Regions from separate parts of the Dehalobacter sp. CP genome, predicted to be linked through region 1. Evidence: riboswitches for the same ligand, from Rfam matches in the RefSeq annotation. Region 1 holds a riboswitch; each other region holds the start of a gene.
What was found. Region 1 has a riboswitch for cobalamin ahead of AAH944_RS09635 (ABC transporter ATP-binding protein). Riboswitches for the same ligand answer to the same signal wherever they lie in the genome.
Positions count from the first base shown of each region.

Region 1 (5,107 bases):
GTCCTTTTGGAGGGATTCAGGAAATACTGGCAAAAATCGGAGGCGGAAAACTAAAATGTAATCATCATGTAGCAACATGGCTGCAAAAAATAAAATACATGTTAGTTTGGATCGTACTGATTTTAAGCTTTTGCTTTAAATCACCGAGTATAGGAGGCAGTTATGAGCCTTTTGGAGTCCTGTTCGGATTTCAGGGGGTGAGTGTGCAATGGATACTGCTCAGTATTATCCTGGTTGTATCGCTGTTTATTAGAAGATTTTGGTGTTTATATTTTTGTCCGGTCGGGGTGATCAATGAAATCATCATTAAAGCAAGACGATTTGTAAATTCCCTTTTCCAAAAGAAACAGGAACAAGGTATTCTAACGAATAAAGGAAGGTCACTATGAGGCACCTTGGCTCTAAGGAAATATTTTTCTGTACTTTGACAGCGATCATCTTATTTTTAGTTATAATCTTAGTATTTAGCAACATAAAACAACTTTTATAACCATTCACCAGCGTTAATTAAATTGACGCTCGTCGTTAGATGTCCATTATCTGCATACTATATCCACGAAGAAAAATAATATATAATCAAGGTAAGGGTAGTTCTGTCTGCCCATATCTCTAATTATCAGGAGATTTAGGCAGGACAAGGAAACAACATAATTACATTTTCACATATTAATTAGTCTAAGTATAAGGCTAAGTACAAGGGAGTGTAATCATGAGTGATAATGATCTACCATGGCTGAAATACACAAAATTATTCCGGTCGCCAATAGATGGTTGGAAGAAAGTTTTTGCGGATAGAGAAAGATTGTTATATCCCAAAGGAAGCATTATTATTAAACAAGGCATTACGATTGAGAAGCTATTATATATTTTTACAGGGACGGTTGAATATTCGAAAGTTGACGAAGAAGGCAATGAGGTTCTCATTGATGTCTTGGGTGCAAATAATTTATTTATGATTGCGCCATTGTTTACCGGTATTCCCCCTCTCGGTTCATTTACGGCTGTTGAAGACACAGTAGCCGCTGCAATTTCAATTCAGGAAATGAAAAGTTTGATGAAGTCTGATTTTACGCTTACTGAAGAGCTGCTCTACGACCTTTCAATGAAAAGTAATAACCATATAAGCCGGCTGCAGAAACATTACACTTACAAGGTAGACCATAGAATTATCGAAACTTTATGTGCACTTGCAGATCAACAAGGGATGCAACTGTTTATCAATCAACAAGATTTGGCTGAACTTGCAGATACAACAAGAGTAACGGTGTCAAATTTATTTCGCGACTTAAAATCTGAGAACATTATACGGCCAATATATGGAGGGATCATTATACAGGATTATAGCCGTCTAAAAAACTGGCAGAAACATATTTAAAGATCTGTAATTAAGACCAGCTAGTATTTTCTCCTGGCGTCATACGGATATAATATTGGGGATTCAATGAATTTATTATTGATTTGATGAAGAAAAGATATTTTAGGAGGTTATTAAATGCCAACTTATGACTTTATTTGCGAAAAGTGTGGTCACAAGTTTTCTGTTTTTTGTAGTGTTAGTTCAAGAGACAAACAAATATGTCCGCAGTGCGCTGATGATAAAATAACTCAGCGGTTTACAACGGTTAATGCCTATGGAGTTAAAGGTGGTAAAACCTGTTCATCTGGGAAATGTAGTCCTGGCTGCAAATGTTAAAATCTCACCATCTTTTCTCTTGACTTTTCTTCAATTTCATTTAGAATAAGACGTAATAATCATACATTCTTTTTTGGTGTCTCTTATCGAGAAGAATAGGGAATCAGGTGCAATTCCTGGACGGACCCGCCGCTGTAAATAGCTGTGATGACTGTACGATGCCACTGAGAAATCGGGAAGGCACAGAAATCGGTTAAAGCTATGAGTCAGAAGACCTGCCAATGAAGATATCAACATGAAGCAATGGTAAAGTTTCAGTTTGAGAGTTAGTATCTCTCAAAACTGGAACTTTTTTTGTATGCATGTCGTTTACATAGTTTAGATTTTTATATGGAGGCTTTCATCCGATGGAACCTGCGGTACAGCTTAAAATAGAATCTCTTGTATTTCCGCCTGAGACAAAGAAAGTGTTAAAAGATATCGACTTAACCATCAATCAAGGAGATTTCATCGCCATTACTGGGGAAGCCGCATCGGGAAAATCGATGTTACTCCATAGTATCACCGGGGCGGCGTCTCAATTTTTTAACGGGCAGCTAAACGGTACCATTAGGGTCATGGGGCAAGACATCCATGCAATCCCCTTGGCAAAAATGTGTGATTATATCGGCTATATGATGCAGGAACCGCAAAATCAAATGGTCAGTATCACGGTAGAGGAAGAAGTGGCTTTCGGGATTGCCAATATGGAACTTCCTTGGGATGAAATGAAGAACAGAGTCAAAAAAACTTTACAATTTGTTGGACTAGAGGGTTTTGAACAAAGAAAGACGGATGGACTGTCCGGCGGCCAAGCCCAAAGAGTGGTATTGGCAAGTGTTCTCGCGATGGAAACGCCCATTCTTGTTTTAGATCAGCCCGCCGCAGAATTAGACGGAAAAGGAAAACGGGATCTTTATTCCTATATCAGCTATTTAAATAAAGAAAAGGGAATTACCGTGATTATGGTGATGGACCGGGCCTGCGATATTCTTCTCTATACCAACCGTATTCTTATTATAGCTGAAGGAACAATCAGAGAAGAATGCAGCCCTGGTGACTATCAGAAACGCTTCAATCAAACAAGACCAACCCAAAATATGACGGCGGCAAATGAAAAGTTAAATGAGAAATTGAATGAAAAATCGAATGAAAAATCGAATGAAAAATTGATGGAAGTAAAGGATCTGGCCTTTACCTATAAAGGTGGTTTCAAAGGCTGTGAAAATATTAATTTAAATATTAATTACGGTGATTTTATTGGGGTGATTGGACTCAATGGTTCAGGGAAAACGACGTTGTTGAAATTAATGGAAGGTTTGCTTATCCCGGATACGGGTGCGATTCGAATCTTTGGCAAACCCCTGACCAAGAGGAACTTAGCAACGATACGCAGTCAAATAGGTTTCCTGTTTCAAAACCCCGATCTTCAAATCTTTGCGAACACAGTAAAAGATGAGGCGGCATTTGTTTTAAGAACAAGAAAACTGCCGGAAGAGGAAATTGCAGAGAAAGTAAATGGGATTTTAGACAAAGTCGGGCTATTGGCATTCGCCGATGTCCACCCGCACAGGCTTAGCCGCTGCCAGCGTCAGAAGCTGGCAATTGCCTCTGTTTTGGTAGGAGGCCCCGAGATTATCATGGCGGATGAACCTACCTCAGGTTTAGATGAAGAACAGAGCGCCCTGATCATGGAGCTGCTCTCTGCATTTCAGCAACAAGGTAAAACGGTTATTCTCGTTACCCATGACCTGGGTTTGGCCAAACAATATGCCAACCGTATTGTGGCAATGCACATGCACCGTCTGGCATTGGATATTCCGGCCCAAGAGATTGGTTCTTTTGAAGAGGTCCTTAAAGACATAGGGTTAGATTTCCAGAAGGAAGGCGTTGCTTATGGCTTTCATTGAAAAAATTGATCCGCGTACGAAGTTGGTATGGTGTTTAACACTCATTCTTACAGCTTTGCTTTCACAGAATCTGAGCCTGGAAATCGGAATTATTGCCTTGGTAATCATTGCGGATTGTATTTTTACCAACCATTTAAAAAAATATAAAATACTGTTGCCAGTAATGCTTTTAGTAGCCTCGCAGATTCTTGTCATACAGTTATTGTTCTGCCGGGAGGGGGACCTTCTCTGGAAGTGGGGTATTCTGTCTGTTTATACAGGCTCAATTCCGGCCGCTGCTTTGGGTATTTCCCGGACGGCTGCTGTGACCTTGGCCGCTGTTCAGTTTATGACCTGGACTTCTGCCACAGATGCGGCTTTAATGCTTATAGCATGGGGTGTCCCTTATCGTTATGCCATGTTGGTCGTTATGACAAAACGTTTTTTTCCTCTGATGCAAAAGGAATATCTGGCAATTTCAGAGAGTCAATCGGTTCGGGGTTATCCCTCGGAAGGAATTAAAAATAGAATAAAAAATCTTCCGCTAACCTTTATGCCATTGCTCTATCGCACAGTCCGGCATACTTCAGATATCGCTCTTGCAATGGAGTTAAAAGGTTATGGCCGAAGCAAGCAGCGGACGTTTGGCAAACAATTGCATTTAAAAAGCTGGGAAATGATCAGTATGATGGTTTGTACCCTATTCTTTATCACCGTTAATTTTATTTAAAATTAAAAAATATAATTTTAGGAGGACATTATGAAAAACAAATTTTTAAGAACCGACACCAAAGCGCTCGTAGGGTCCATTCTCTTAGGGATTGTCTTTGTCATAGCCTGTCAGGCGACAGGGTTTATTGACAACCTTCTTCCCACAGGCAAAGCAGGCATGTACTTAATTAACGGTACGGTCTGGGCTTCCTTTACAGCCCTCATTGTTCTGCTTTATAAACAGCCTGCAGGGATCATTGCCGGGGAAGTTGAAGCTATCATTTCCATTTGGTACAGTCCGCTGTGGATTGCTTTTATCTTTGCGAATGCTATCGGGTCACTTGCCGTATCCTTCGTGGCGGCCAAATATTCTATGGAAAAATGGGGGCACCACATTTTCGCTCAATTCCTTTGTAATGTTTTGGGGAATGCTGTTGTTTGTATCGGATTAATTTATATTTACCAGTTACCTGTTAAGGTTGCCGTTGTTGAAGCCTTGATTACCATTGCAGTCTGCTGGCCTCTTTCCACAGTCATCACAAAATTGGTGTATGACAGCATTAAAAAATCAGGTTTAGCCCAGTAAAGAATCATTTGCGGGAGACAATGCAGTAAGAAAAGAGGTTAGGATATGAGCCAAGACTTAAGAGATTTTTTGAAGCAGCTGGAACGGGATGGTGAAGTGAAGCATGTCACGGAAGAAGTCAAAAGAGCGTATGAAATCAGCACTCTCATTATGGAACTGGAAAAAGAGCACCGTTATCCCGTCATGGTTTTCGATAAAGTAGAAAACAGTGCGTTTCCTGTGGTGACCAGTATCTTAAGCACCAGAGAA
Region 1 is NZ_CP157399.1:1,947,556-1,952,662, reverse strand. Features, by position in the region: gene AAH944_RS09650 (4Fe-4S binding protein) at 1-389, shown strand, start outside; gene AAH944_RS09645 (Crp/Fnr family transcriptional regulator) at 710-1,375, shown strand; gene AAH944_RS09640 (FmdB family zinc ribbon protein) at 1,493-1,693, shown strand; cobalamin riboswitch at 1,751-1,931, shown strand; gene AAH944_RS09635 (ABC transporter ATP-binding protein) at 2,041-3,582, shown strand; gene AAH944_RS09630 (energy-coupling factor transporter transmembrane component T family protein) at 3,569-4,291, shown strand; gene AAH944_RS09625 (hypothetical protein) at 4,322-4,858, shown strand; gene AAH944_RS09620 (UbiD family decarboxylase) at 4,904-5,107, shown strand, end outside.

Region 2 (5,107 bases), 520 kb from region 1:
CTAGAATTTGCTTGAATTCTTCTTTTAACTGTTTCTTAAACTGTAGATTAGGCTTCACGGTTACCTTGTTTTCGCGCAATTGAGGCAGAATCTTGAGGAACCCGTAGTCTTCTTTTTCAGCTGTTCCGATCATTTCCTTTACCTTATAAGATTTTCGCATATTCATCAATCCCCTCCCCCTCTTAAATATCTCGTTCACGATTAATTACCAATTCCGTATAGGCTTCGTTGTTATGACAGATGTTGTTCCAGATACTATCGATGATCATAGCATCGACCTGCTGAAACAGATACTTTTCGCTTTGAACGTAGATGATGGCGCATATCTCACTTCTAAAGAATAAGGGAACAGCCATGATTGATGCGTCGTCGCTGATCCTAAAGTCCTTATTAATAATCGATTCCTGAGCCAGCTCCTTTAATGTGGCTCTATTCACAATCGGTACTTTATGATATGAGGCAATCTCTTCAGATACAATCAGATAATCGCAGTGTGTCTTTCTAATAGTATATAGTTTAAATTGGATATTGATTACCTTTGTTATACTTTTAATAAAATATGGATCCGTAATTTCTTTTCCAATGTTTTTGATATCTTCAATCATTTCCATTATCGATGCGTTATTTAAGATTCTTAATATCCCCATCAAGGCAACACTGACTTCATTCAGCATGGCATTTTTAATAACGGCAGACTCAGACAATATAGCCTCCATGCTAAGCTCTCCGTAAGGTGTTTTAATGCCAATCGTTTTAAAACTTAGAAACGGCAGTTTAATCATTAATAACCATAATAAAATATATAAGACGATTCTTATCCCTTGAAATACGGGTGCTTGAAGAATTTGGGCAAAGACACCTAAATGATTTGTATTTATCCCTACAGGATTACTTAGAAATAACTCCTCACAGAAATAAAAGCCAATAAATATTGCGATCAGTGCGATGAATATCCCCCATATTTGTCTGGCATTTAACCGTTTTACCTGATAAAGTGTTTTAGACAAAAACGTTTCAAATGTGCCAAAGCATGTTATGATCACTGCTCCTAAAATGGTTCCTAAAACAGTACCACAAGCTATCCCTATTAAGATTCCGCATTTTGCAATCAAATTATTGTCCTCACTTTTGTCCGATTACAACATCAGTACCAATATATGGTAAGATATAGTCAAAAATTACTCCTTGTGGAATATTTTAAATAATTTCTAATATACAAATATATAAACAGCTCCTTCCAGGCAGTATCCTTAACACAGGATCCACTTCAGAAAGGAGCTGTTTGTTTAATACATTCACTTACAAAATGTACAATATTGTATTTTATTTGGTCTTATCAAATTCTATCAGTTTCTGAGCAAAATCACCATAAAATCTATACAGCGGATGCTTTGGATTAGCCGGCAGCTCCTGGCTTTCGTCATAAGCCAAAGTTGAAACTATCATTGAAGCTGCCGCTACAGCAGGCAGTACGCTTGGCGCCGCTTTGATCGGACCATAGAATAAGAAATCGCTCCACAGGACGGCCGATACTGCATGTACTGCAGCATTCATGGCGGAAAAGCCTTCCCCACCCCACATTTCCCGGCTTTCTTTCCACATATACGTCCCATTAGCAGGAGCTGATCCAACCGGCCAGCCGGTTTCCGCTTTGATTTGTTTACCTGCCAAGGCTGAAAAAGAAATAGACGGAAGATTCATGACTGTCGTATCGATCAAGACCGAGGCAAAATCTTTCGCTCCAATGGCTGTCAGCATTTCACGGCATGTATGTACCCTGCCGGAAGGAGTCTGGTTCGTTTCATCGAAGACCTGCAGGACCACGTGTTTAATTCCCAGCTCTTTTAATGCCGCTGCCTGGCCGATCATGTCTTTATCCCAGGGTGTAATGCTGTTATATAAAATTTTGTCCTGAATACCAAGACCGGCAGCATATTCTGCCGCATCAAGACGCGCTTTTTCTCCCCAAATGTCAATAGCAAAAGGGTGGTTGCTGATTGTAAGGTAAAAATCAATATATTCCTTCATCTCATCTGCGGAAACCGCTGTCAAAGCTACTATGGCAGGTATCCCTGTCTGATCGGACAGCTCTTCCTGCCTGAGAATGTATGAGCGGGCTTTTTCACGATCAAATTTCCTGTCACGGCGGCTTTCCAAAATACGGTCTCCGTTATGAAACATTGAGGATATAAGCAGAGGCGGATTATCTCCAGGTTGGCCACCGATAATCATGTCACAGATACGGAAAACTTTTGGTGTTAAGTCATATTTAAACATTTCTTCTCCAATATCTCTTTGGATGATTTAGCAAATCATATTATACCATAGATCATTGCAAATAACCATTATTTAACAGCAATTGCCAGATTGAGTGATTATTTAAAAATTAATTTGACTTGACTTTATTTATGATTTTCGTTATCTTAATAGAAGTTGAATATATTTATATAATCTTAGGTGCCCCACTAAGGGGAGAATAGGAAAATCGGTAATAATCCGATACGGACCCACCACTGTGTAGACGAGTCCTCGCTGATCCACTGGCGTATGCTGGGAAGGTGCGTTCAGGACGTTCGAGTCTGAGTCAGGAGGCCTGCCTAAGAGGTAAAAGTCTTTCCTGGGTAATGGAAAGCGGCGGTGATGACGGCAAAATCCCGACCACAAGCATATTTGTGGTGGGGTTTTATTTATTTTTTAATATTTAATTGGAGGTTTTTAAATGAGCAGCCTTACAAAATTTCATGGTTTGGAAAATCTGAAAAATGCGACTGAGCAGGAACTTGAAATTGCCTTGCAAGAACTGATGGGTGGAATCAAAGCGCTCAATCAGGAAGCCTTGGCAGGCATGAAAAGCCGTGTAGACGCGAAAATCAAGCCCCTCGGAAGCTTAGGTGTCTTAGAGGATATTGCACAACAGCTCGCAGGCATATTTGGCACCACGCATCCAAAAATCAATAAAAAAGCAGTCCTGCTTATGGCCGGAGATCATGGTGTTGTCGTCGAAGGCGTCAGTGCTGCACCTCAGGAAATCACGAAACAAATGTTCTATAGTTACCTGAATGGCGGTGCAGGTATCAATGTCCTCGCCCGGAATGCCGGAGCAGATGTTATCAGTACGGACATCGGCATTGCCACCCCGTTGGATGCTCCTGAGCTTATGGCCTACCGGGTTAAAAATGGAACAGACAATATGGCGAAAGGACCGGCAATGAGTCGTCAAGAGGCCATGCTTGCAATACTGACAGGTGCAAGAATTGCCGCCAATGCGATTGACTCTGGTGTTAATCTGTTAGCAACAGGTGAAGTCGGTATTGGCAATACAACACCGAGCGCCGCCTTGATCTCTGTGTTTACCGGTCACTCTGTTGAGGATGTTACCGGCCGCGGAACAGGCTTAAAAGATGATGCCCTGATTAATAAGCAAAACGTGATTAAATGCGCAATCGAAATTAATCAGTGTGACCCTGCCGCGCCAATTGACACCCTGGCTAAAATCGGCGGACTCGAAATTGCTGCGCTCGTTGGAGCAATCCTCGAAGCTTCCTATCAACATGTACCGATTATCCTCGACGGCATCATTTCATCTGCTGCAGCAATAACCGCAGCAAAACTAGCACCCCTGTCCACTTCCTATATGATTGCTTCTCATAGTTCAGAAGAGCTTGGACAGCATCTAGCGCTTCATCAGCTTGGGCTTAAACCCAGACTTGACTTCCATATGAGACTTGGAGAAGGCACAGGTGCCGCCCTAATGTTCCCGATGGTGGAGGCAGCCCTTAAAGTCGCTGATGAAATGGCTACATTTGAACAAGCTGCAGTTACCACCGGAGACTTCTAAAATCTGCAAAGAAAGATAAAAAAGACATGTACGGCATAATCCGTGCATGTCTTTTTTGCATAATCATCGATAATGGAAACTCTTGATAGTTTAATTAGATCCCAATCTTTTGCATCAGCTTGTCACTTGCTAATACAAAATTCTTGCCGATAGCTGTCTGCATAAACGCCTGAAAAAGAATTCCGAGGTTTGCAGGGATAAGGATCACTTCGATCAACGGATATACGTTAATTTGAGATGCGATCCATCTGGCAGCTAATGACAACCCGGTAAAGAAAACCATGGAAAAAAACAGACAGCGCCGGTAGCTGGAACAATGAGAACCGCCGGTAAACACCCGTAAAGCCAAAGCAGAAAACATTATCACGAACGTATACACAATGGTACCGAATATTGCAGATACCCCTACGGTTAGAACTAATTCAATCATTACCCCAAGAAGCAAGGCTAAACTATATTCTATTTTCACTTTATGGACGGCGTCCATTTCTTCACCTTTTACCATACGATTTGTCAAATGATGTGCAACACCCTCGAGATCAAACAATTGTTCACCCATCCTCCAGTCTTTGTTTTAGAAAATGATAAGATCAATTACCTTTCTGTGGATAATGTAGAAAATATAGCCATCTAAATATAATATAATTCTATGTACCTTTGGTATTTCCTGCTAAATTGTTTGTTGAAATTACATAATAGTCCTACATGAAATGAGGATATAAAAAACGCCTCGTATTTATTACGTGGCGTTAATCTCGATATTATGCTATTTATTATTATGCTATTTATTATTGCACACCTTGGTTTTGCTCAAGATTATATTTGAAATCTGCGACGCGCTGGACATAACTATCTGGATCAGCTGAGCCGCCGTCTTCCATCTGCTTTTGACAGCCTTCAAGGCCGTAGTGATTAGACAGCAGCATCAGATCAAAGACGAACTCATCGGCATACCCCTGAGCAGCCCAGTAATTCCTGTAGTATGCCAACTTTTCAATATCTGACTTTGCGGTGGTGTCAATTGGGATATTATCAATTCCTTCTGCCTGATAAACTGCTAAAACCAACGCATACGATAAATCGTTTTCCTCACAAAGATTCCGGATCGTGCCCTGCGGGTCTTCTGGCAGGATGCCCTGACTCGCGGGAATCTCCTGAACGGCAGCAGACTTACCTTCTGCTTGTTGAACGGAATGAACACAAACGGATACAAGGATAACGAGAGGGATGATAACGGATAAACGGCAAATAAAACCTCCTCTCATAAAC
Region 2 is NZ_CP157399.1:1,423,287-1,428,393, forward strand. Features, by position in the region: gene AAH944_RS07260 (hypothetical protein) at 1-166, opposite strand, end outside; gene AAH944_RS07265 (hypothetical protein) at 183-1,112, opposite strand; gene AAH944_RS07270 (tetrahydromethanopterin S-methyltransferase subunit H family protein) at 1,324-2,277, opposite strand; cobalamin riboswitch at 2,439-2,616, shown strand; gene cobT (nicotinate-nucleotide--dimethylbenzimidazole phosphoribosyltransferase) at 2,720-3,838, shown strand; gene AAH944_RS07280 (accessory gene regulator B family protein) at 3,933-4,397, opposite strand; gene AAH944_RS07285 (hypothetical protein) at 4,627-5,107, opposite strand, start outside.
Region 2: another riboswitch for cobalamin. It lies ahead of cobT (nicotinate-nucleotide--dimethylbenzimidazole phosphoribosyltransferase); the one in region 1 lies ahead of AAH944_RS09635 (ABC transporter ATP-binding protein).

Region 3 (5,107 bases), 580 kb from region 1:
CTTCTGGGCTGTCAACACTTCAACAGGACTGCCATAAGCCACAATTCTGCCTTTATCGAGAAGAATGATTTTATGGCTGAACTGGGCAGCAAGGTTAAGGTCGTGCAAAACAGTAATCACGGTCAGGCCTTTGGTTTTATTCAAACGATCCAGAAGCTCCAGTAATTCGTATTGGTGCTGGATATCTAAATGAGAGGTGGGTTCATCGAGCAGCAGCACTTTGGGTTCCTGAGTTAAGGCTCTCGCCACAATGACTCTTTGCCGCTCGCCTCCGCTTAGTTCGTTCACAGAACGGTCCCTCAGATGCCAAACGTTTGTCAGTTCCATCGCCCATTGAGCAATCTCCATATCCTTTTCAGAATCGCCCTCAAATCTCTTTTGATGGGGCATTCTGCCCATCAGTACCGTCTCCATGACAGAAAAAGCAAAATCCCCTCCGGTATCCTGGGGGACCACTGCGATCGTTTTGGCAAGATCTTTTTTCCTAATCTTAAAAATATCCTGATCATCGAGCAGGACAACTCCTTTTTGGGGAGTAATTTCTGCGGTAATATTTTTCAGCAGGGTAGATTTGCCGGACCCGTTGGGGCCGATGATGGACACAAAGCTGCCCTTGCTGATTTCCAGACTTAAGTCTTCCAGAATATTTTTACTGCCATAGGTGAATGTAAGGTTGCTGGCAATGATTGAAGAATCCACTTATATTACTCTCTCTTTCTTTTTCTTCAGCAGATAGATGAAGAAGGGTCCGCCAAAAAGCGCAGTGATGACACCAACAGGGATTTCCTGTGAACCCAGGCATGTCCTGGCAATCGTATCGGTAATCACCAAAAAGGTCCCACCCACCAGAAAGGAGAGTGGAAGCAGGACCCGGTGATCCGGACCAACCATAATCCTGACAATATGCGGAACGATCAGTCCGACAAAACCAATGGAGCCGCAGGATGCCACGGCTCCCGCTGTTGTCAGGGAGGTGGCCATCAGCAGAATGATTTGCAGTTTCCCAAGATTGATGCCAAGATGCTGGGCGGTACTGTCGCCGAATACCATCGCATTCATTTCCTTCGCTAAAGCGAATAAGACAATTACGCCAATAAGGATAAACGGCGCAGCAAGTTGGATATGCTCCCAGCTCTTGTTGGCAAAACTGCCCATGAGCCATAGATAAATTTTATCGATATCATCCGTATTCAAAACCATCAGGAAAGACATGACTGCTGACAGGAACGCACTGAGTGCGACCCCTGCCAGCAGCAGTGTCGTGACAACGACTTTTTTCCCGACTTTGGCTAGGGAGTAGACAATCCAGGTTGTCAGAAAAGCACCGATAAAACTGAAAACAGGAATTTCGATCATGCCCAGGAAACCGCCTGCGCCGGTGATGATGGCGACCGTCGCACCCAAACCTGCTCCGGAGGATACACCCATTACGTAAGGATCGGCCATCGGGTTTTTAAAAAAACCTTGCAGGGTGCCTCCGATGACGCCCAGAGCTCCGCCAACCAAAGCTGCCAGAATGACCCTCGGAACACGCAGAGACCAGATAATCGTTTGATGGACATGGGAATAGTCTTCAGCATGAAACCAGTGATTCAATAAAGGTACTTTGCTCATGATAATTCCGGCGCTCTCTTTAAACGAAATATCTGCTGAGCCGACCGTTGTGCAAAAAATGCCCACAGCAATCAAGAACAAGGTGAAGCAGATCAGCAGGTACTTCCAACTTTTCCGGTTGTTTAAAACATCCATGATTGATAGCACCGTTAACTTCCAAAAACTTCAGGATGAATAATCTTTGCGATTTGCTCCAGACCGTCGATGACTCTTGGGCCTGAGCGGCTGATCAGGTTGTCGTCGACAGCATATACCTTGTTGTCTTTCACCGCACTTAAGACTTCATAGCCGGTCCTGTTTTGGATATCTGCAGGGGTATGGGCATGAGTATTGATGATGTAATAATCCGGATCGGCTTGGAGCAGACTTTCCATGCTGTAATTATAAAATTTTTCAGTATTGCCGGCAGCAATATTGACGCCTCCGGCAACTTCGATAAGGTTATTGACAAAACTGGTTGAACCGGCCGACATTAGAGGATCGTCCCAAATTTCCACAAACACGGTCGGCTTGGCGACGTCTTTGAGTTTGGAGGTTATATTTGTCATTCTGGTTCTCATATCTGCAGCGACTTTCTTGGCTTCTGCTTCCTTACCGGTCAGAGAACCGGCCAATTCGATATTGCTGATAACCTGGTCGATCGTATCGGCATCGAGTACAACAACCGTCACCTTCAGCTCTTCAAGCTTCTTGATGACATCTTCCTGCACGCCGGCTGCAATAAAGACCATATCGGGCTCGGCGGCGACAATCGTTTCCAGATTCGGGTTCTTAAACCCGCCCATTTTTTCTTTAGTCAACGCTTGTTCGGGATAATCACAGTAATCGGTTACACCGATAATTTCCTGATCAAGGCCAATGGCAAAAAGTATTTCAGTAATAGCAGGGGCTAAAGAAATAATTTTCTGGGGGTAGGCGTCAAGGGTGATCTGTCTGCCCATCGTGTCTGTAAACGTTTTTCCCTTCAAGGCTTGCTCATTTTGCGCTGAGCAGCCTGTGGCCAGTCCAAGGGCCAGGGTAAGCACCAGGAGCAGAATCAGCAGTAGTGCAGTTGGTTTCTTCTTCATAATCATTTCTCCTTTGTTTCGATTCTTTTTAATAAACAAAATAAAAGTCTCTTATATTCTAAGAGACTTTCCCATTCTAAGTCGTTTAATCATTGAAGGAAGTGTTCTTACCATTACATCATCTTCCCAATCCTAGGCAGGTCTCCTGGCTTACGGGTCATTCTCCTCCCGGCCTTCCCAGATCATATCCAGTGGCATTCGGAATTCGTCTCCGCATACAGTGGTGGGTCCGCGCCGGTTTCCCGGTCTTCCCTATTCTCCTCATCTTGAGGCACCTGGGATTAATCATTCATTTCTCATTTCCCTACGCTAACAATATTGCATAGAAGAAACTTTTTGTCAATCTGAATTTTTTTTAGGAATCCTTCCGGCTTTTCGGACGCTTTCCCGCAGGAGATATTCAATGTGAGCGTTGACGCTCCGGAATTCGTCGGACGCCCATTCTTCAATAATGCTGAATAGCTTTGGATCGATACGCAGCGGAAAGTTCTTCTTGTCTGCCATTATCCTGCTCCTGCCGACGCTTTTTAATACAGGGTGCCGGTATTGAGTACTGGCTGAGCTGAACGGTCGGAGACAATTGCCACAAGTAGATTGTTGATCATTGCCATCTTGCGTTCGTCGTCAAGTTCAATTGTCCCGCTGTTTTCCAACTGCTGAATGGCCATCTGGGCCATTCCGACAGCACCTTCCACAATTTTCTGACGGGCGGCCAGGATTGCGTTGGCCTGTTGCCTCTGAAGCATGGCGCTCGCAATCTCGGTGGCATAGGCCAGGTGGGTCAGGCGGGCTTCAATTACTTCCACGCCGGCAAGTGTAAGGCGTTCCTGAAGTTCCTTCGCAATCTCTTCGGCTACTTCCTCGGTGTTGCCCCTTAAGGAAACGTCACCTTCTTCATAATTGTCATAAGGATATTTGGTTGCAACATGGCGCAATGCTGTCTCACTTTGGATTTCTACAAACTGTTCATAATTGTCAACATCAAATACAGCTTTAGCCGAGTCAACCACTTTGATGACGACAACCGCAGCAATTTCAATCGGATTACCGTCGACATCATTGACTTTCAAACGCTCACTGTTGAAGTTGCGGACTTTTAGGGAAATCTTCTTTGCGGCAACGAACGGAACCGTCATCCAGATGCCAGGTTCGCGAATGCTGCCGATATAGCTGCCGAAGAAGGTCAGTACTTTGGCTTGATTTGGCTGGACAATCTGGATGCCGGTTGAGACAATCAGTGCCAGAAGAAGCAGAATCACTGCCAGGACGATATTCGTGAATCCTGTTTCTTGGACTGAGGCGACAATATTAAATGTTGCAGCAGCCAAAAGGGCTAAAAAAATGAGAATGCCTAAGAACCCGTTAATTTTCCATACTTTTTTTTCGATCATAGTTTATCATCCTTTCTTGGAGAAAAATCCAGTCGATCGAACTGGACCAACCAACTGGATCAAACATTTAATTGATATGATAATGATATCACTTTAATATAATTAATGCAACTGGTTCCGCGGGTGACTTTGGCAATATGTTTTGAATCTTTCGATCTGGTAAATACTACATAGAGAGTCTTGAGCAGGAGGTACAGAAATGGAAGGTTTAGGGTTTGGGTCACTACTGGCGATGATTCAGCTGGCTTTTGTATTGGTTGTCGGAATTTATTTCTGGACGATGTTAAGGCAGCAGTACTCGACGAGATCTGCTGTGGAGAAGGAGTCCGTGAAACAAAAAGAAAAGCTGCAAAGAATGCGTAAAATATCTTTGACGATCCCGCTGTCGGAAAAGACCAGACCGGAAGTCTTTGCGGAGATCATTGGACAAAAAGAAGGCGTGAAAGCACTTCGGGCTGCTTTGTGCGGGCCGAATCCCCAGCATGTCCTGCTGTACGGGCCTCCGGGCGTTGGTAAAACAGCCGCAGCTAGGCTTGTCCTTCAAGAAGCTATGAAAAATTCGCTCTCACCGTTTAAAAGTGAGGCAAAATTTATTGAAGTTGACGGTACGACGGCTAGATTCGATGAGAGAGGGATCGCTGACCCGCTGATTGGTTCTGTCCATGATCCGATTTATCAGGGAGCTGGCGCCATGGGGATGGCGGGAATACCGCAGCCTAAGATGGGTGCAGTCACCAAAGCCCACGGTGGGATTCTTTTTATTGATGAAATTGGTGAACTTCACACTATCCAAATTAATAAACTGCTTAAAGTAATGGAGGACCGCAAGGTTATTTTGGAAAGCTCGTACTACAGCTCTGAGGACAGCAATGTCCCTGAGCACATCCACGATATTTTCCAAAACGGCTTGCCGGCAGATTTTAGAATGATCGGTGCGACGACCAGAAGACCGGAGGAAATACCGGCGGCAGTACGCTCACGCTGTATGGAAATTTTCTTCAGGGCGCTTCAGCCGGAAGAAATTGCAGTCATCGC
Region 3 is NZ_CP157399.1:2,525,842-2,530,948, reverse strand. Features, by position in the region: gene AAH944_RS12585 (heme ABC transporter ATP-binding protein) at 1-699, opposite strand, end outside; gene AAH944_RS12580 (FecCD family ABC transporter permease) at 700-1,749, opposite strand; gene AAH944_RS12575 (ABC transporter substrate-binding protein) at 1,764-2,681, opposite strand; cobalamin riboswitch at 2,799-2,975, opposite strand; gene AAH944_RS12570 (hypothetical protein) at 3,021-3,185, opposite strand; gene AAH944_RS12565 (SPFH domain-containing protein) at 3,209-4,072, opposite strand; gene lonB (ATP-dependent protease LonB) at 4,272-5,107, shown strand, end outside.
Region 3: another riboswitch for cobalamin. It lies ahead of AAH944_RS12575 (ABC transporter substrate-binding protein); the one in region 1 lies ahead of AAH944_RS09635 (ABC transporter ATP-binding protein).